DNA from 3 places in the Nocardiopsis oceani genome. Region 1 is predicted to be linked to each of the others. Evidence: predicted binding sites of a transcription regulator. Region 1 holds the regulator's gene; each other region holds the start of a gene.
What was found. The regulator HrcA, encoded in region 1, represses chaperone genes, less so after heat shock. The targets are predictions, from matches to a motif close to TTGGCACTCTCNNNNNGAGAGTGCCAA.
Positions count from the first base shown of each region.

Region 2: ACYVDG_RS14815 (FmdB family zinc ribbon protein) is a predicted target of HrcA. The motif match lies at 4,676-4,702, and genes of this name have one in related genera.
Region 3: groES (co-chaperone GroES) is a predicted target of HrcA. The motif match lies at 4,234-4,260, and genes of this name have one in related genera.

Region 1 covers NZ_BAAHAR010000038.1:78,625-85,319, reverse strand. The annotation lists gene ACYVDG_RS22485 (histidine triad nucleotide-binding protein) at 1-274, opposite strand, end outside; gene ACYVDG_RS22480 (SigE family RNA polymerase sigma factor) at 645-1,175, shown strand; gene ACYVDG_RS22475 (hypothetical protein) at 1,172-1,918, shown strand; gene ACYVDG_RS22470 (16S rRNA (uracil(1498)-N(3))-methyltransferase) at 2,034-2,774, opposite strand; gene dnaJ (molecular chaperone DnaJ) at 2,771-3,916, opposite strand; gene hrcA (heat-inducible transcriptional repressor HrcA) at 3,921-4,934, opposite strand; gene ACYVDG_RS22455 (DUF3097 domain-containing protein) at 5,112-5,951, shown strand.
Region 2 covers NZ_BAAHAR010000022.1:93,060-99,754, reverse strand. The annotation lists gene ACYVDG_RS14845 (phospholipase D-like domain-containing protein) at 1-790, shown strand, start outside; gene ACYVDG_RS14840 (hypothetical protein) at 807-1,043, opposite strand; tRNA gene ACYVDG_RS14835 (tRNA-Arg) at 1,255-1,327, opposite strand; gene ACYVDG_RS14830 (D-alanyl-D-alanine carboxypeptidase family protein) at 1,750-2,859, shown strand; gene mscL (large conductance mechanosensitive channel protein MscL) at 2,958-3,416, opposite strand; gene ACYVDG_RS14820 (SAF domain-containing protein) at 3,496-4,152, opposite strand; gene ACYVDG_RS14815 (FmdB family zinc ribbon protein) at 4,295-4,657, opposite strand; gene ACYVDG_RS14810 (5-formyltetrahydrofolate cyclo-ligase) at 4,870-5,493, opposite strand; gene ACYVDG_RS14805 (UTP--glucose-1-phosphate uridylyltransferase) at 5,649-6,602, shown strand; gene glp (molybdotransferase-like divisome protein Glp) at 6,599-6,695, shown strand, end outside.
Region 3 covers NZ_BAAHAR010000022.1:28,510-35,204, reverse strand. The annotation lists gene ACYVDG_RS14520 (alpha/beta fold hydrolase) at 1-347, shown strand, start outside; gene ACYVDG_RS14515 (coiled-coil domain-containing protein) at 404-2,500, opposite strand; gene ACYVDG_RS14510 (THUMP-like domain-containing protein) at 2,882-4,159, opposite strand; gene groES (co-chaperone GroES) at 4,387-4,695, shown strand; gene groL (chaperonin GroEL) at 4,812-6,410, shown strand; gene ACYVDG_RS14495 (sigma-70 family RNA polymerase sigma factor) at 6,671-6,695, shown strand, end outside.

The sequences.
Region 1 (6,695 bases):
CGCCGGTGTTGAAGACCAACCGGTACCCGGAGTCCGCCAGGCCCTCGGACTTGGCCACTTCGTGGGCTTCCCTGACCACGGTGTCCATGAGCCCGCTGTCGTCGGCGGCCGCCGACGCGGCGTCGGGGTGGTGGTCGCGCGGGATGACCAGGACGTGCGTGGGCGCCTGGGGGTTGATGTCGCGGAAGGCGACCGTGCGCTCCCCCTCGCGGACGATCTCCGCGGGCACCTCCCCCTTGACGATCTTGCAGAAAAGGCAGTCGGGATCGACCATCGCTCACCTTCCGTCTTCCGTCTCGCGGCCCAGCGGAACCGCTCTGGGCATGTCGGGGACCATGATGCCGCAGGTGGCCGCGGAGGGAGACGGGGACCGTGGTGCCGCGGGTGTCCGCAGAGAGGGAAGAGACAGAAGAGATGAACCCTCAACCTTTCCGCAACGGATCCGATCAGGGTTCCCCACCGTCAGGGAGCCCAGGCACGATAGGCTTTTCATCCGTGCGCGTCAGACCATCGGCGGCGTCCGCTGATTGGCCAGATCCGGCGTGTTCGGATTGAAAGGCACGTCTACCTGGAAAAGAAGAGGTATGCCCTTTCGTAAACCCCGCGACAAGGGTGTGCGTCGAACTGATGTGACGACAGAAACCTTGGTGGCCGGGGCCACCACGGCGCCACTCTCGGTCGAGTGGGACGCTGACCACGCCGTGACGGAGCTCTATCGGGAGCACTACCGTCCGCTCGTTCGTCTTGCCGCCCTGCTCGTCCGGGACCACGCGACCGCGGAGGAAGTCGTCCAGGACGCCTTCGTGGCCATGCACGGAGCCTGGCGCCGACTCAGGGATCCGAACAAGGCACTGTCCTACCTCCGGCAGGCGGTAGTGAACAAGGCCAGGTCGGTGCTGCGCCACCGGGCGGTCGTGGAGAAGCACGCGCCGAAGGCCCTGCCCGACGCGCCCAGCGCCGAACACGGCGCCATGAACCTTCTGGAACGCGAGGCCGTCATCGGGGCCCTGCGTAAGCTACCCACCCGTCAGCGAGAGGCCATCGTGCTCCGGTACTACGGCGACCTGTCCGAAGCACAGATCGCGGACGCCATGGGCATTAGCCGAGGCGCAGTCAAGAGCCACACATCGCGTGGCATCACCGCCCTCCGCTCTGTACTGGAGCACAAGTCATGAGCAGCCCCAACGACCGAAACGATCTCGAGTTCGAGAGCCAGCTCCGCCAGGTACTCAAGGCGGAGGCCGACGATGTTACGCCTTCCGCTGAGGGGCTCAACCTCATCCGGGAACGCACCGAGCGCCATCGAGGCTCGGCCTGGTTCGGACTGTCGTGGCTACGTCCCGCGACAGCCGTGGCGGCAGCGGTCCTGATCGCCGCCTCAGTGATCATGTCGAGCCCGCAGGTACGCGACCAGGTGATGGACATCGTCCCGGCCGGCGCTGACCGTGAGGGAGCACCTCCGCAGGCAGATCAGGACACGGACAGCGACGTGGCGGCCCCCACCCCCACCACGGACTCGGCCAGCGGCACCTCCGTGCCGGAGGAAGAGCACGCCGAGCCGGACCCGGAGAGCTCACCCACCTACGACGAGGACGACGCCTCGGAGGACGAGGGTGTCGAGTCCGCCGGCTCGTGCCCGCCCGAGGACGACGTCACGCCCACGGGGACCCGCGGACCGGACGAGAACGACGAGGACGAGCGGGAGTCCACCGACACCGAGGCCGCGGACTGCGACCCCGCGGAGGAACCGACCGACGAGCCCACCGACGGCGACGACCCCGGCGACGGAAACGGCGGCAACGGAGACGACCCCGGTAACGGTGACGACCCCGGTAACGGCAATGACGACCCCGGTAACGGCAACGGCGGCGGTTCGGGCGGCAACGGCGGCGATGAGAACGGCGCCAGCACCGAGTGATCCGGACCCGGCGAACGTGGAGAGGGGCCCGCGCGGAGATCGCGCGGGCCCCTCTCCACGTTCCGTCCTGTCAGCCCGGACGGCTCTACAGACGGCTCCACCGGGTGCCCGGTTCCTACCAGCGCCCGGTTCTGGACTGGAGCACCGACAGAGCGGCCACCCCGGCGGTGGAGGTGCGCAGGACCGACGGTCCCAGCAGGCCCCTGACCGCCCCGGCATCGTCGAAGGCCGCCAACTCGGCCTCGGAGACGCCGCCCTCGGGGCCCACCACCAGGACGATGTCCGCGCCGTCGGCCGAGGGCAGGGGCACCTCTGACAGCCGCTGGGCCCCCTGCTCGTGGAGCACCACGGCCAGGTCCGCCTCGGCGAGCAGTGCCGCCACACCCTTGCGGTCGAGCGGCTCGGTGACTTCGGGCATCCGCGCACGGCGGGCCTGCTTGGCTGCTTCCCGAGTACCGGACCGCCACTTGAGCAGCGCCTTGGCCCCGCGGTCGCCGCGCCACTGGGTGACGCAGCGCTCGGCGGACCAGGGGACGACGACGTCGACCCCCGCCTCGGTCATCATCTCCACCGCGAGTTCCCCCCGGTCCCGCTTGGGCAGAGCCTGAACGACGGTGATCCGGGGGTTCGGCTCCGGTTCCACCCAGCGCTCCACCACATGGCAGACCAGGGTGTCCTTGCCGACGACCTCGGCTACCTCGCAGCGCACACGCTGGCCGAGACCGTCGCAGAGGTCGACGGTCTCGCCAGCACGGACTCGACGGACCGCGGCGGCATGCCGCCCCTCCGGCCCGTCGAGTCTGATCGGGTCACCCGCCAGGACGGCGGTCTCGACCAGGAAGACCGGTGGGGTCACTTGGCGCCGAAGGCGTCACGGATCTTGGAGAAGAACCCGCCGTGCCCGGGACTGAAACGGCCCGGGTTCTGGTCCTCCCCGCGCAGCTCCGCGAACTTGCGCAGCAGGGCCTCCTGCTCCTCGTCCAGCTTGCCCGGGGTCTCCACGTCGACGCGGATGCGCAGGTCGCCGCGGCCGCCGCCGTCCAGGTGGGTGACGCCCTTGCCCGGCAGGTTGATGACGTGGCCCGAGTTGGTACCCGGACGCAGGTCGATGTTCTCGGTGCCGTCGAGAGTGTCGAAGGCGAAGGAGGCGCCCAGGGCCGCCGCCGTCATCGGGACGGTGATGGTGCAGTGCAGGTCGTCACCGCGGCGCTCGAACGTCGGGTGGGCCTTCTGCACGACCTCGAGGATGATGTCGCCGCGCGGCCCGCCGTTGGGGCCGACCTCGCCCTCGCCCGCGAGCTGGATGCGGGTGCCGTCGTCGACACCGGCGGGGATCTTGACGGTACGGGTCACCTTCTCCCGCACCCGGCCCTCGCCCGCGCAGTCGCCGCAGGGATTGGTGATGACCGAACCCTGCCCCGAGCACTGCGGGCAGGGGCGCGAGGTCATGACCTGGCCGAGGAAGGAGCGCGTGACCTGGGATACCTCTCCCTGGCCGTGGCACATGTCACAGGTGCTGCGGTGCGAACCGGCCGCCGTGCCCTCGCCCTGACAGGTGTCGCACAGGACAGCCGTGGGGAAGGTGATCTCCTTGCTCACACCGAACGCGGTCTCGACGAGGTCGAGCTCGATGCGGATCTTGATGCTGCGTCCGCGCCGAACCCGCTCCCGCGGCCCGCGGCCGCCGGGCTGGCCCCCGCCGAAGAAGGCGTTCATGATGTCGTCGAAGGCGAACCCGCCCGCGCCGCCGAACCCGCCGGCGCCGCCACCGCCTCCGCCGGGGGCGAAGGGGTCGTGGCCCATATCGAACATCCGACGCTTGTTCTCGTCGGAGAGGACCTCGTAAGCCTGGGTCACTTCCTTGAAGCGATCCTGGGTGGCGGGGTCCGGGTTGATGTCCGGATGCAGCTCGCGCGCGAGCCGCCGGTACGCCTTCTTGATCTCGTCCTTGGACGCGTCGCGACGCACCCCGAGAACCTGGTAATAGTCTCTGGCCACTGAGTTACTGTCCTGCCAAAATCTGTCCGACATACCGAGCCACCGCACGGACGGCGCCCATTGTCCCTGGGTAGTCCATACGGGTGGGTCCCACCACACCGATCTTGGCCAGCGACTGGTTTCCCACACCGTAGTCGGCCGACACGATGGAAGTGGACCGAAGGCCCTCGTGGAAGTTCTCCGCGCCGATGCGCACGGTGAGCATCGAGGGGTCCTTCGCCTCACCGAGCAAACGGATGAGGACCATGTTCTCTTCCAGTGCTTCGAGCACCTCGCGCAGACTGGCTGCGAAGTCGACGGCCGCGAGGTTGGCGGTGCCCGCCAGGACGATCTTCTCCTCGTGCCGTTCGACGAGGCTCTCCAGCAGAACCGAGAGGACCGCGACCGCCACCGGGCGGTCCTCCGGTGCGACGTGGGCGGGCAGGTCTTCCACCGCGTCCGGTACGTCGCCGAGGTGCCGTCCGGCTATGGCCCGATTGAGCATGGTGCGCAGGTCGTTGACCACGGTTTCGCTGACGGATCCCAGCCCGTCGATGACGCGCTGTTCGACCCGTCCGGTATTGGTGATGACGACCATCATGATGCGCTGGCCGCCAAGCGGCACGAGTTCCACGTGCTGGACCGAAGACCGGGTCAGCGACGGGTACTGGACGATCGCGACCTGCCGGGTGAGCTGCGCGAGCAGCCGCACCGTGCGGGCGACGATCTCGTCGAGGTCCACCGCGCCGCCGAGGAAGGACTCGATGGCGCGCCGTTCCGCGGCGGAGAGTGGCTTGACCGAGGAGAGCCGGTCGACGAAGAGCCGGTAGCCCTTGTCGGTGGGTACCCGCCCCGCACTGGTGTGCGGCTGGGCGATGTACCCGTCCTCCTCCAAGGCGACCATGTCGTTGCGGATGGTCGCCGAGGAGACACCGAGGGGGTGCCGGTCCGCCAAGGCCCTGGAACCAACCGGTTCGTTGGTGTTGACGAAGTCCTCGACGACGGCACGCAGGACCGCGAGCTTGCGCTCATCCAGCAACTCGCCACCTCCTGGCACTCCATGGTCCTTAGTGCTAATTCTATGCCCGGCCGCAAACCCGCACGGCTACCCGCGGGTAGTAACAAGCCCTGGTCTCCGGTTTCTTCCCGCGCGATCGGCGACGTGCGCCACCCGCCGACGGCGATCCCGAACACACCACCAGTAGACTGCACCACCGTGGCTACCAAGGGAACCGGCCGCTACGGCCGCGACGTTCTGGCTGGAGACTGGCGGCGACCGAAGAAGGGCGCTGTACGCGAGATACCCCTCAGTCGTGACCTCGTCGTCGAGGACGCCGACGAGACCTTCTGCGGTGCCGTGGTGTCCTGGGACAAGGCCACGGTGACCCTGGAGGACCGGAGCGGCCGCAAGAGGGTGTTCGACCTCGGCCCCGCCGCGTTCCTGGAGGACGGGAAGCCGGTGACGCTGGTGCGCCCGACCGCCGCGCCCCAAGGCCCGATGCGCAGCGCCTCCGGATCGATCGCCGTGACCGACGCGCGGGCGCGCACCGCCCGGGAGAGCCGGATCTACGTGGAGGGCGCCCACGACGCCGAACTGGTCGAGAAGGTCTGGGGCCACGACCTGCGGGTGGAAGGGGTGGCCGTCGAGTTCCTGGAGGGGGTCGACGACCTTCCATCGGTGGTGGCGGAGTTCTCCCCCGGCCCGGGGCGCAGGCTGGGGGTGCTGGTGGACCATCTGGTGCCCGGTTCCAAGGAGAGCAGGATCGCGGAGCAGGTCCGGGGCGACGACGTACTCGTGGTCGGACACCCCTATGTGGACGTGTGGCAGGCGGTGCGGCCGGACGCGGTGGGGATCCGGGCGTGGCCCGAGGTCCCGCGCGGCCTCCCGTGGAAGGAGGGGGTCGTCGACGCCCTGGGGTGGCGGATGGAGACGGGTGAGGCCTGGCGCCGGATCCTGGGTTCGGTCCGCGGCTACGGGGACCTCGAACCCTCGCTGCTGGGGCGCGTCGAGGAGCTCATCGACTTCGTCACGGGACCGCACCCCGCGGAAGACTAGGATTACCCCACCACGTCGTCTGACGACGCTTCGGACATTCGTGGTCATCGGTACAGCCTGGTAGCCCGGGAAACAGAACAAGCGTCCCTCAACAGCGGAGCTTAGGAAGAGCATGAGCGAGACCCCGTCGAACCCTCCGTCCCCGGACGACCCGCAGGGGCACCAGCCGCCGAGCCCGCCGCCCCACCCCGAGCAGCAGCCGCCGCAGTCTCCGCCGCCCGAACAGCAGCAGTACGGCCAGCCGCCCTACGGCCAGGAGTACGGGCAGCAGGGATACGGTCAGCCCGGTTACGCCCAACCGTCCGGCGGCCAGCAGGGGCACCCCCCGCAGCAGCCCCCGTACCAGGCGCCGCCGCAACAGCCCCCGCAGCAGGCGCCGCCGCAACAGCCCCCGCAGCAGGCGCCGCCGCAACAGCCCCCGCAGCAGGCGCCGCAGCAGCAGCCCTACGGACAGCAGTACGGCCAGCCCGGTTACGCCCAACCGTCCGGCGGCCAGCCCGGCTACCCGCAACAGCCACAACCCCAGCAGCCCTATGGCCAGGGCGGTCAGCCCGGATGGGGGCAGCAGTCCGGTGGCCAGCCACCGCAGCAGCCCTACGGACAGCAGTACGGCCAGCCCGGTTACGCCCAACCGTCCGGCGGCCAGCCCGGCTACCCGCAACAGCCCCCGCAGCAGGCACCGCCGCAGCAGCCCTACGGACAGCCTCAGCAGCCCCAGTACCAGGTCGCGGAGCAGCAGCCCCC
Region 2 (6,695 bases), on a different contig from region 1:
GCTGCTGATGAACGTCCGCAAGTCCGGACGCGACCACCGCAAGATCCTCACGGTGGACGGCCAGGTCGGTTTCGTCGGTGGGTTCAACGTGGGCTCCACCTACGCCATCGAGTGGCGCGACACCCACCTGCGGGTGGTGGGCCCGTCGGTGTGGGAGTTGGAGAACGCCTTCGTCGACTTCTGGAACACCAACCGGAGTTCCGACCAGCCCGACCTGGAGGGCTTGGGCGAAGCCGAGTGGGACTCGCGGATCCGGGTCCACCGAAACGTCCCCGAACTGCTCATCTATCCGATTCGGGCGATGTTCCTGGAGGCCGTAGACCGGGCCAGGGACCACGTGATCTTCACCCAGGCCTACTTCATCCCCGACCGCGAACTCGCCAACGTCCTGATCGAGGCGGCCCGCCGCGGCGTGGACGTCAACGTGCTCGTCCCGGAGAACTCGAACCACATCGTCGCCGACTGGATGGCGCGAGGGCGCTACTCGGAACTACTCCGAGGCGGGGTTCGCCTGTGGTTGTACAAGGACGCGATGGTGCACGCCAAGACCGCCACGGTGGACGGCCGCTGGAGCACGATCGGCACGGCCAACGTGGATCGGTTGAGCCTGACCGGCAACTACGAGATCAACGTGGAGATCTTCGACGAGGGTGTGGCCAAGCACTTGGAGCGGGTCTTCGACACCGACCTCACCAACGCCCGTGAACTCACGGAGGAGGAGTGGCGCAGCCGCCCCTTCATGGCGAAGTTCAGCGAGATGGTCCTGGCGCCCTGGCGCGGTTTCCTCTGACCGGACGGTCCCCTGACTAGACGTCGTTCGGGGAGAACCGGGGGAACTTCCTGGTGAAGTACGTGCGGGGTTCCGCCCGTTTCGGGCGGGGGCCGCCCCAGTGCTGAGGGCCGGGCTGGGGATCCCGGTTGAGCGCACCCGCGATCGCCGAGGGCGACGCGCCCCGCTGACGCCCTTTCGTCCCGCCGGTCTCGGTCCCGGCGGTTTCCATCCCGCCGGTCTCCTTGCCGGGGTCCTGCTTTCCTTCCGCCATGTGCTCTCCCCCTGATCAGCCTGGTGCCCATGATCAAGGGGGAGGGTGCACGAAGCACAGTCCGACACGATCGCCGCGCCAACTCACCGAGAATTCGGCCGAGGCATCGCTGGGGTGCTTGTGGCGGCTTGACCGGGATTAGACGCGATTCTGACCTGTGACAGACAGAAGGGTGCCCTCTCGACCGAGAAGGGCACCCGTCCGTCAGACGCGGCCCCGGCAGGATTCGAACCTGCGACACCTGCTTTAGGAGAGCAGTGCTCTATCCCCTGAGCTACGGAGCCATGTGCGGTACTGAACCGGTTGTTGCCCGGTTGCGGGGTCCAGCCTAACCCAGGATGGGTGTGCATGGGGTGCGAATTGGTGTTGGCGGGGCACGCGCGAGACACTCTGCGTGCGTGGCAGAGTACGCTGACCTACGATTGGTTGTCTTGGTTGTGGTGTGATGTTGTTCATGTCGCGTGTCGCGATTATGGCCACATACGCACTTCGGTCACTGTTGGTGGATGGGTACGACAGATAGCGGTGCCCCGTTGACCAGGCGTTCCATCGAAGGGCCGACGAGACGACCAGGGGGGCGGCGCTCAGCCGCCCCGAGGCTCGGCCGCCGGGCCGTAGAGTCCAGTGTGTCCGCATGTGGACATGTAGTAGTTTGCCTTGCGGCCACGAGTAGGTGTTCGAGGAAAATGCAGCCGGAGGATCATTCGTGCCGTTCACTTCTGAGTCGGCGCGGCGGAGGTCCCGCGTACCGGGTAGCGGGGTGCTGACCGCCCTGGGTGGGCTCCCTCGGGTCCGGATGGCGCAGGCGCTGACGCTCGTGCTGACCACGGCCCTGTTGGTCATGCCCGTGACCGAAGCGGCGGTGACCCCCGCCTCGGCCGAAGCGAGCCTGGAAGACCTGCGCAACAACGCTGAGAGCGCGGCGGAAGCCCTGGAAGAGGCGACCGACGAGTACGTGGAGCGCCAGGACGCCCTTGAGGAAGTCCAGGAAGACCTGGTCGATACCCTCCACGAGCTCCAACAGATCGAGGGTGACCTTGCTGACATGCGCGAACCGCTCGCGCAGTTGGGCAGCACCATGTACCAACAGCCAGAGGCCGGCGTGATCGGCATCATGGCGACGGGTGACCTCGACGACGACCTGCAGACGCAGTCCTACGCGGCCAAACTGTCCGAGGACAACCAGGCGCTCATCCAGGACGCCACCGACCTGCGCGCGGAGCAGGTGGATCTGGCCGGTGAGGCGCAGGAACTGCAGACTTTCACCCAGCTGGAGCAGGCCGAACTGGCCGCGGAGGTGGACTCGCTGCGCGACCAGTCCGAGGAGAGCACGAACCAGCTCACTGAGGAGCTGGAGGCTCAGGGCCTGGACCCCGACACCTACATGGCCGCGGCCGACTGCGATGCCAGCGCAGCAGACGCATCGGACGGTTACCCGAACGGCCTGCTGCCGGAGGACGCGCTCTGCGAGCTCTACGACGATCACTTCCTCCGCGCTGACGCGGCGGTGGCCTTCCTCGAACTCAACGTGGAGTACGTCGAGGAGTTCGGCGAGAACATGTGCATTACCAGCGCCTACCGTGACCTGCCGAACCAGCACCGCGTGTACGGCGAGGTCGCGCCGGGCTTCGCGGCGGTCCCGGGCACCAGTAACCACGGTCTGGGCCAGGCGATCGACCTTGGCTGCGGTATCCAGAACTTCCGCTCGGAGCGGTGGAACTGGATGGAGGAGAACGGCGCGAGGTACGACTGGATTCACCCGGACTGGGCCAAGTCCAGTCCGTTCGAGCCCTGGCACTGGGAGTACGAGCCGTAGACCGAACCTGTGAACGCCGGAGGGCGGCCCGATGGGCCGCCCTCACGCGTGTCCGGCCGGCTATCCCTCTGGCGCCCTGTTCTCCGGGACCGGCTTCGCTATGCCTTGTTCTCGGAGCTTTCTGAGCTTTCGGAGCTCTCAGCTCCTTCCGTGCTCGCGACCTCGGGCGTGACCTCACTGGTGCAGTGGGGGCACTTGCTGGCCTGCTTGCTGATGTCGCTGAAGCAGTAGGGGCACTCGCGCGTGGTGGCTTCCTCCGCCTTGATGAACTTCTCCATCAGCTTGCCGAGGGGCATCACCACGAAGAAGTAGAGGATCGCGGCGGTGATCAGGAATGAGATCAGGGAGTCCACGAAGGCGCCGTACATGAACTGGCTGTCGTTGATCTCGAAGTACAGGTCCCCGAAGGTGGGGACGCCGCCGAAGATACCGAGCAGCGGGGTGATGAACCCCTCGGTGAACGCGGTGATGAGTGAGGCGAAGACGGAGCCGATGACAACCGCGACGGCCAGCTGCACCAGGTTTCCCTGGAGCAGGAACTTCTTGAAGCCTTCCATGGAACTGCCCTACGTGTTCGTGAGTGACTGACGTGCCCGAATGGGCGCCCGGATAGCTTTCACCACCACTGGTCATGGGTCAACCGCGAATAGTCACAGACAGTCGTGAAGCTGGCGCGTGCCCCGCGAGAGCCCTTGCCTCATCGGCGGTGGCGGCGATGAGGAGGAGCGCTCCGCCCTCTCCACCGCGTTCGCCTTCCTCTGGCAGCGCGAGCACGGGCCGGTCCTCGACCACCTCCAGCGCCGGGCCCGCGCGGGAGGGCGGTCCGGTGAGTTCGTCCTGCCCCGCGGCGGCCAGCACGTCCACCCGGCTCCCGGGTGAGAGCAGGTCGACCGCGCCCGGGTCGGCCACCCGTACCGGTACCGCCACCAGGTCTGGCCCGTAGGGGGCGGCCGGTGACTCGCTCAGGCGTGCGTCGGTGAGCACCTCGCCCTTGCGGACCGGTGCGTTCAACGGGAGCTCGGAGGCCTGGTCCTCCGGTGCAAGGGCCCCGCCGGGCACGGCGTGCTCCGGCAGGGTGCGGGTGGTGAGGTCGTCCCCGTCCAGGGGCGCGGTCGCGTCGAGGTCCCGTGCGGCGACGAGGACCTCGGTGCTGGGTTCCGGGGGCGGACGGACGACGAGGACGGCGCTGATCGCGGCCAGCGCGGTCAGCGCCGCCGCGAGGACGCGCCGGTACCGGTCGAGCAGGCGGGTGACCGCGCGCCGGTGCCGGTAGGGGGGAGGGGCGTTGGTCATGCTTCCAACGTTAGGCCGGGCCGACCTGCCCCAACGGGTTGTCCACAGCCCTGTTTTCCGGGAATCGCGGATACGGGCCGGGCAAGAAGAAAGCGCCGCCGAGAGGTCTCGACGGCGCGGCCACGGTCAACGGAACGGTGGCTCAGCTGCTGCTTGCGGGCGTGCTGGTGCTGGAGCTCTTGCTGCTGCTCGAACTGTCACCGCCGCCACTCGTGGCGGGGGCAGCGCCGGAGTCGCCGGTGGACTTGGCGGAGTCGGTGGAGCCGCTGTCCTTGCTCTCGGCGGTGTTCTCGTTGGAGCCGGTCATCGCGGAGCTGTTCGTGGTGCTCGTGCCGCTGTCGGTGCGGTAGAAGCCCGAGCCCTTGAAGACGATGCCGACGGCGGAGTACACCTTGCGGAGGCGCCCCTCGCACTCGGGGCAGACGGTCAGCGAATCGTCGCTGAAACTCTGCACGACCTCCATCTGGGCGTCACACGCGGTGCACGCGTACTGATACGTAGGCACTGTTCCGGGTCCTCCTTGCTGGCACTCACACCCGTTGACTGCTAAATAGTACGCGTTCGCCGACCACAGCCGCGACAGCACCTCACCCGTAGCTGGTGCCAGGGGAGGGCCGGCGCGGCAACCGACCCTTTCGGGACGCGACCGCCACCAATAACGCCCGATACGGATGCCTTAATCCCCGGGCCTGCCCACACCACCCGGGCCAGCGCGCGTCACCCGCCCGGCCAGGCCACCCCGGCGGGGTCGAACACGTGGAGGCCCCTGTCCGGGGTCACCACCGCTTCGACCCCGCGGTCGTGCGGTTCCACCGGAAGGCCGTCGACGAACTCCTCGTCGTGGACCAAGGCGATCGCGGGCGCGTGCGGCCCCTTGTGGGCAAGCGCCCGGTCGTAACAGCCCGCGCCGCGCCCCATCCGGTTGCCCTGCCGGTCCACGGCCAGCGCGGGGCAGACCACCGCGTCGGCGCGGCCCAGGACCTCAGGGCCGTAGCGATGCCCGGTGGGTTCGACCAGTCCGTGTCCGGCGGGTTCCACGCTGTCCGGCCCGTCGAAGGACGCCCAGTCGAGGGTGCCGTCGGGGAGGAAGACCGGGAGGAGGACGTAGGCGCCCCGCTTCCACAGCGCGTTCACCAGCTTGCGGGTGTCGGGTTCGCCCCCGACGGAGTAGTAGCAGGCCACCGTGCCGCCCATGGCCAGCCAGGGGATCTCCATCAGGGTGTCGCGGACCACTGAACCCACCCGGGCGCGCTCTTCGGCCCCTCGGGCCCGACGCTCGGCCAGGATGTGTGCGCGTAGCTTCCGCTTGTCGAACCGGCTCGGGTCGTTCGGGTCGTCCATGGGCCCAGTGTGGCACCCGGCCCGGTAGCGGCTTCCCAGCGGAGTGAACGGCCGGTTGCTATTTCGGTGCCGTCATCCGAAACAGGGGGCACTTCTCGGCCACCGATCCGCCATCGGGCGACAGAACGCCTGGTTCCTGTCCTAAAGTGCCCTGCATGAACGCCGACAGCGACCAGACACGCCCACGTCCCGAGGCAGCCCCCGTCACCAAGGCTGTCCTGCCCGCGGCGGGTTTGGGCACCCGTTTTCTGCCCGCCACCAAGGCCACGCCCAAGGAGATGCTGCCGATCGTGGACAAGCCCGCGATCCAGTACGTCGTGGAGGAGGCCGTGGCGGCCCGGCTCCACGACGTCCTGATGATCACGGGCCGCAGCAAGCGCTCCATCGAGGACCACTTCGACCGGGCGTACGAGCTGGAGGGGGCCCTGGCCGCGAAGGGCGAAGAGGGCAAGCTCCGGTCGGTCCGCGAGTCCAGTGAACTCGCCCAGGTCCACTACGTCCGCCAGGGTGAGCCCCGGGGGCTGGGACACGCGGTGCTGTGCGCTGAGCCGCACGTGGGCGACAACCCTTTCGCGGTGCTCCTCGGCGACGACCTCATCGAGTCGGCGGACCTGCTCCGGAGAATGATCGAGGTCCGCCAGGCCCACGGCGGCAGTGTCGTGGCGCTCATGGAGGTGGAGCCCGAGCAGGTCTCCCTCTACGGCTGCGCGGCCGTGGAGCCCACTGGTGAGGACGACGTCGTCACCGTCACCGACCTCGTCGAGAAGCCCGCGCCTGAGCAGGCCCCCAGCCGCTGGGCGATCATCGGCCGCTACGTGTGCGACCCGGCGGTGTTCCCGGTCCTGCACGACACCCCTCCCGGCCGCGGCGGGGAGATCCAACTGACCGACGCCCTGAAGGACTTGGCCCGTATGGCGCCCGAAGACGGCGGAGGGGTGCGCGGGGTCCTGCTGCGCGGGCGCCGCTACGACACCGGGAACAAGGCCGACTACATCCGCACCGTGGTCGACTTCGCCTGTCGCCGCCCCGAGCTGGCCGAGGAACTCCTACCCTGGCTGCGCGAGTTCCTGGACCGTCAGGAGCAGCTTCTGCCCGGAGGAAACCGTTGAAGAGCGTCGAACAGCACATCTCCGACCTGCTCGGGTTGGTCGCGGTCCCAGAAGCTACGGAGCTGGACCTGTTGAAGGCACACGGGACCGTTC
Region 3 (6,695 bases), on a different contig from region 1:
CGCGCTCCTGGCGCGACGGGTTCAACTCCTGGACGGCGGGCGGCGCCCCGGTGGAGGACGTCCCGGTGGCCGAGATGATCGAGACGGGCATGCGGCACTACACCCTGCGCCTGCCGCAGCCCACCAGGATCACCGAGGAACAGCTGGCGGGGCTCGACATGCCCGTGCTGGCGATCATCGCGGAGGACTCCGTCATGCACGACGGCCGGGTGGCCTTCGAGACCGCCGAAAGGGTCCTGCCCGACGGCACAGCCGTGCTCTACCCGGGCGCCTCCCACGCCGTCAACGGGGAGCAGCCCGACCGGATCGCCGCCGACATGGCTGCCTTCCTCAACGGCCTGGACTGACCCCCGGGCCCCGTACCCCGAGGGGACCGGCGGCCCCCTCGGGGTTGCCCGGCTGCCTATTCGTCGTCGTCATCGTCGTCGCGGCGGCGCTTCTTCTTTCCGTCCCGGCCCGGGCGCAGGAGCGCCTCGGCCAGGGCGAGCACCGTCTCCTCCAGGGAGGAGAACCGCTTAGTGATGTCGTCGTGCGAGTTCTCGACCGCCTCGGTGACGGTCTCCTCGAACTCCTGGCGGTCCGGGTGCTGCTTGAGCTCGCGGATGACCGGCTCGACCGCGGAGGTGACGTGCGCGTCGATCTCGTCGAGCTTGCCGGAGTGGTCCAACAACGGGCGCTCGGTCAGCTCGGTGAGGCGGCGGTGCAGCTCGCTGACCTCCAGGGACTGGGGCAGCTGGTTGAGGCGCTGGTTGAGCGCCTCCAGGCGGTCGTCGATGGCCTCCATGCGGCCGTCGACACCCTCGAAGTGTCCGCTGACACCCTCGAACTGGCCCTCGACCCCGTTGACCCGGCCGTCGAGCCCGTCCAGGCGGCCGTTGAGGCCGTCGATCCGGCCGTCGACCCCGTCGATCTTTCCTTCGATGCCCTCGAAGCTGCCTTCGAAGTGCCCTTCGAAGGTGTCGAACCGGTCGGTGAGGCGGCCGAGCTCGTGGTCGACCTTGCCGGTGATCTGCGACAGGTGGTTGTCCACCTTGCTGTTGAGGCCCTCGCGGTGCCGCTCCAGCCGCTCGTCGAGCGCGGTCCGGTGGGACTCGGCCTGCTCGGTGAGCGCCTCGGTCAGCGACTGGTGCCGCTCCTCGACAGAGTCGGCCAGCTTGGAGTGCTCCGCACCCACGAAGCCGCGCAGTTCGGTGAGGTCGGTCGCGACCTTCTCCGCGTCCTCGGCGTTCCGGGCGGTGAGGGCGTCGATGCGCTCGGCCACCGAGGCACGCAGCTCCTCGGCCGTGGCTTCGGCGTGCTCGCGGGTCTCGGTGCGGCCCAGTTCGAACTGCTCGTCCAACTCGGCGAGACGCTGGCGCAGGTGCGATCGGAGCTCGTTCAGGGACTTGTCGTGGTTCTCGCGCAACTTGGCGAGCGAACCGGTGACGTCGGCGACGGCGGCCGTGGCCTCCGCGTGGTTCTCCTCGGCCTGGGTGTTGAGCTGGTCGACGCTCTCGGTGACCTTGCCGGTCAGGGTCTCGTGGCGCTCCTTGGCGGTGGCGGCGAGGTCGCGCAGCTCCTGGGCCAGGGTCTCGTGCCGCTCACCGGAGGAAGCGGCGAGCGTGCCCAGTTCCTCGGTCAGGGCAGTGGTGCGCTCGCCCAGCTCGCCGGTGTTCTCCTGGAGCTTGGCCAGCAGGGCCTCGTACTGCTCCGCCGTGCGCTCCTCGACGAAGCCGCGCAGCTCGGCCGTGCGCTCTTCGAGGGACGCGGTGAGGGAAGAGGTGACGTTCTCACCGAGCGCGGTGCTCGCGGCGTCGAGTGCCTCCCTGCTCTCCTTGACTGCGGCGGACAGGGTTTCACGGCTCTGCTCGATCGCCTTGGCGAGCTCGTCCTTGCTTTCGGACAGGCCGGTGCGGATCGTGCTGCCGAGCTCCTCGTGGCGCTCGCCGAGCGTGGTGTCCAGCGAGGTCAGCGAGGCCTCGATCGCCTCTGTCCGGCTGTTCAGGGTCTCCAGGGCCGTGTCCAGGGCGTCCAGGCGGGTGCCGAAGGTCTCGCCCAGCGCGTTGACGCGCTCGCCCAGGTCGGCGACCTGTTCGGCGGTGCGGTTGCCGGTCTCCGCCATGCGCTGGAGGCGGGTGAGAGCGGTGTCCAGGTGCCCGGCGATGCGGTGCGTGTCCGCCCGCAGCGAGGGCATCTCCGACAGGGGCTTGATCTGCTGACCGACGACCTCTATGTGCTCGGCGAGGGTCTCCGCCCACTGCGGCGGCCGGGCGAGGAAGTCGTCGATCCGACCGTCGACCGCGGTGATCGACTCGGCGAGGGAGGCGAGTTCCCGTTCCCGCAGTTCCCGGAGCAGCCACTCCATACCTTCGAGCCGTTGGCGCATCTCCTCGCTGACCGCACCCTGGGACTTCTGTTCGGAGACGTGCTCCTGGGCCGCCTGGGAGAGCAGGTCACGCATCCGGTCGGAGACACCGGCCTGACCTCCCCCGGTGAGGAAGTTGTGATTGGTCTGTTCCACCGAGTGCTCCTTATGGTTCTGGCGCTCCCGTCCGTGCCCGGATCATTGCACGGGGATTCCGCCGGGAGGACGGGTTCCCGATGGTCCCCGGCTGAGCTTCGGCCCGCGCCACTTGTGTCCCAATGTGACCAAAGCGTGACTTTGCGTATGCACGGCGGGCGCGGTGCGTGTGTTGGCTGAACCGCGCGGCGGATCCAACAAACACGGCCTTCCGGGGGAACCCATGAGAAGGGAAAGAATTCAGCGGCGCCAGTTTAACGACACCACCCCTGCCATCCCCAGGGGATGGCCAAAGATGTGGGTGTGGGAGGTAACGATATGGTCTGCGCGCCGTGTGCGTGAATGCGATCGAGGGCCTGGCGTCGACGCCACCGGGCCGGATCAGGGGGCCGCTGAGGCCTCCAGATCGCGGCATAGCAGGTAGAAGGGCTTTTCTCCAATGCGGGTGAGAACGATCGTCACCGATTCCGGTCCGGACGCCCGTAGGTCCCGGCGGAGTTTCTCGGTATCCACCGCCGAGCCGCGTTTCTTGATTGTTACTGTTCCGGCCCGATGGGAGCGTACGGAGGAGCGCAGGCGCTTGAGGGAGAAGGGCGCGAACTCCACGACCTCCAGTACGCGCCACAGGGCTGAGCGCGCCGCCTGGTCCGAGGTGAAGTAAGCGATGCGCTCGTCCAGCAGTGCGCCGTCGACCCGGGCAGCCGCCTCCGCCACCAGGTGGGACCGCACGACGGCGGGGTCCGGGTCGTAGAGGTAGCGCCGTGCGTCGGCAACCGGAGCGGGGCCCAGGTCGGGGTCGGCGTCCAGGTGTGCCACCGAACCTTCGCGCGCGAGCAGGCCCGCGCGCTCGTGCAGCACGGTCGCCCGTCGGCGCGGACCCGGTCCCTCGGCCAGGGCGCCGAACCACAGCGCGGTCTCCTTCAGCTCGCCGTCCACCGAGATCCACTCGGTCGAAGCCGCGGGGGAGAGCGCCTCGTGCGGGATGCCGGGGGCCGCCTTCAGACAGGCCGCCTCCGCGCTTTCGGCCAGCCGCGTGGCCACGTCCCACGGGGGAGAGTAGGCGGAGGGGTCGAACACCCGGCCGCGACCGCCCCGCCGGGCCGGGTCGCAGAACACCAGGGGGTAGTCGCCCGCCGTGTCAGCGTCGACCTCTCCCTCACGGACCCGGGCCTGTTCCGCCAGCCCGAGCGCTTCGATATTGGCGCGGGCCACCGCCACGGTCAGCGGATCGGCGTCCACGCCCTCCACCGCTACGCCCTGTCCGGCCAGAGCCAGCAGGTCGGCCCCGACCCCGCAGCACAGGTCGCCCGCCGGTGTCCCGCTGCGGACCCCGGCGGGTAGGAACCGGGCTGTTCGCTGCGCGCGATACTCGGCCACTGAGCGGCGCGTGGACTGCTCCAGGCCGTTCGGGGTGAAGAACATTCGCTCGGCGTTCTCCCCGAATTTGGCCCGTCCTCGTTCGCGCAGGCTGATCTGGGTCATGACCGCGTTGACCAGCTCCGACACCGGGATCTCGGGGTTGAGGGCGGCCACGCGCGGGTCCTCGCGCAGGCGTGAGGCGGTGGCCAAAGCGTCCTTGGTGGCGGCCGTCGGATCCACCCCCGCCAGGACCTCCCGCCCCGCTTCGGTGAGCAGCGCCGAGAAGGCGGGCACGCGCATGGATCCTCCTGCTGTGGGCACGACCGTGTGGTGGAGCCGCCCCCCGTGGTCAGGGCTCCCTCCACATTTCCATTCTGGCACTCTCAGGGGTAGAGTGCTAAATGCGACGAGGCCGGTCTGGCACCCGCGACGACAGGCCGCCGCGGTCGCCCCTTTTACGCAGTTGGTCCGTGCCTTCGCACGGGCTGACGTCAGTACTCCGAGACTTTGAAGGGGGAGGTCACACAGTGTCGACCGCCACCAAGACCGTGCTGAAGCCGCTCGAGGACCGCGTCGTGGTCAAGACCCTGGAGGCCGAGCAGACCACCGCGTCTGGCCTGGTCATCCCGGACACCGCCAAGGAGAAGCCCCAGGAGGGCGAGGTCCTGGCTGTGGGTCCCGGTCGCCTCGACGACAGCGGCAAGCGCGTCGCCCTCGACGTGAACATCGGCGACGTCGTCCTCTACAGCAAGTACGGCGGCACCGAGGTCAAGTACGACGGCCAGGAGTACCTGGTGCTCTCCGCCCGCGACATCCTCGCGGTCGTCGAGAAGTAGTTCTCGGCCCAGAGCCACAGGCGAAGAGCCATCGACATCCCGTACCGGTCGGCCCTCGAAGCCGGGCGGGCGGGATGTTCGTTTTTGACCCGAACGGTTAGAGGAAGCACTCACACATGCCGAAGATCCTGGAGTTCGAGGACAACGCCCGCCGCGCCCTCGAGCGGGGCGTCGACCGCCTCGCAGACGCCGTCAAGGTGACGCTCGGCCCGCGCGGCCGCAACGTCGTCATCGACAAGAAGTTCGGCGCCCCCACCATCACGAACGACGGTGTGACCGTCGCCCGTGAGATCGAGCTGGACCTGCCCTACGAGGACCTGGGCGCCCAGCTGGTCAAGGAGGTCGCCACCAAGACCAACGACGCCGCCGGTGACGGCACCACCACCGCCACCGTGCTGGCGCAGGCGCTGGTTCGCGAGGGTATCCGCAGCGTAGCCGCGGGCGCGTCCCCGATGGCCATGAAGAAGGGCATCGACGCGGCCGCGACCCAGGTGTCGGACACCCTGCTCAGCCGCGCCGTGCCGATCAAGGAGCGCGAGGACATCGCCTACGTGGCGACCAACTCCGCGCAGGACGCCCAGATCGGCGACCTGATCGCCGAGGCCTTCGACAAGGTCGGCAAGGACGGCGTCATCACGGTGGAGGAGTCCCCGACCTTCGGTCTGGACCTCGACTTCACCGAGGGCATGCAGTTCGACAAGGGCTACGTGTCCCCGTACTTCGTCACCGACGCCGACCGCCAGGAAGCCGTCCTCGACGACGCCCTGATCCTCATCAGCCAGGGCAAGATCGGCAACCTGAACGAGCTGCTGCCGCTGCTCGAGCAGGTCCTGCAGAGCAAGAAGCCGCTGCTGATCATCGCCGAGGACGTCGAGGGGGACGCCCTGGGCGCCCTCGTGCTCAACAAGATGCGCGGCACCATCAACGTCGCCGCCGTCAAGGCGCCCGGCTTCGGTGAGCGCCGCAAGGCCATGCTCCAGGACATCGCCGTGCTGACCGGCGGCCAGGTCATCTCCGAGGAGGTCGGCCTGTCCCTGGAGAACGCCGACCTGGACGTGCTGGGCAGCGCCCGCCGCATCACCATCACCAAGGACACCACGACCATCGTCGACGGCGGTGGCGAGCAGTCCGAGGTGGACGACCGGGTCCGTCAGATCCGCAACGAGATCGAGGCGAGCGACTCCGACTGGGACCGCGAGAAGCTCCAGGAGCGCCTGGCCAAGCTCGCGGGCGGCGTCTCGGTCCTGAGCGTCGGCGCGGCCACTGAGGTCGAGCTCAAGGAGAAGAAGCACCGCCTCGAGGACGCCATCTCGGCGACTCGCGCGGCCATCGAGGAGGGCATCGTCTCCGGCGGCGGCGCCTCCCTGGTGCACGCTTCGACCGCCCTGGACGACCTGGGCCTGACCGGCGACGAGGCCACCGGTGCGGCGATCGTCCGCCGCGCCCTGGTCGAGCCGGCCCGGTGGATCGCGGAGAACGCCGGCGCTGAGGGCTACGTTGTCACGCACCGCGTCTCCGAGCTGCCGGTCGGCCACGGCTACAACGCCAACACCGGTGTTTACGGCGATCTGGCTGCCGAGGGCATTATCGACCCGGTCAAGGTCACCCGCTCGGCCGTCCAGAACGCCGCGTCCATCGCGGGCATGCTGCTGACCACCGAGGTGCTGGTCGCGGACAAGCCCGAGGAGAACGAGGGCGACGGCCACGCCCACTAACGGGCTGGGTCGGCCAAGAAGGGCCGCGCTCACGAGCGGGTTCCGTTGGTAGCGGAGCCTGCTGGTAGCGACGCAGTACCGGGTGCGAACCCGGCCCGGGGGTGGAACGCGGTGGCGTCCCACCCCCGTCGCCCTACCACGCGAGTGGCGTTCGACACCCGTTCCTGTGTGCCGTTTTCAGGCTATTTTCCCAAAATGTAACCATTCCGTAGTTGGTGATTGGAGTGGTTGGGTCCCTGAGTGCGGGCATCATTCGTTACGTGACGGATACAGGCGCCCGGGGGG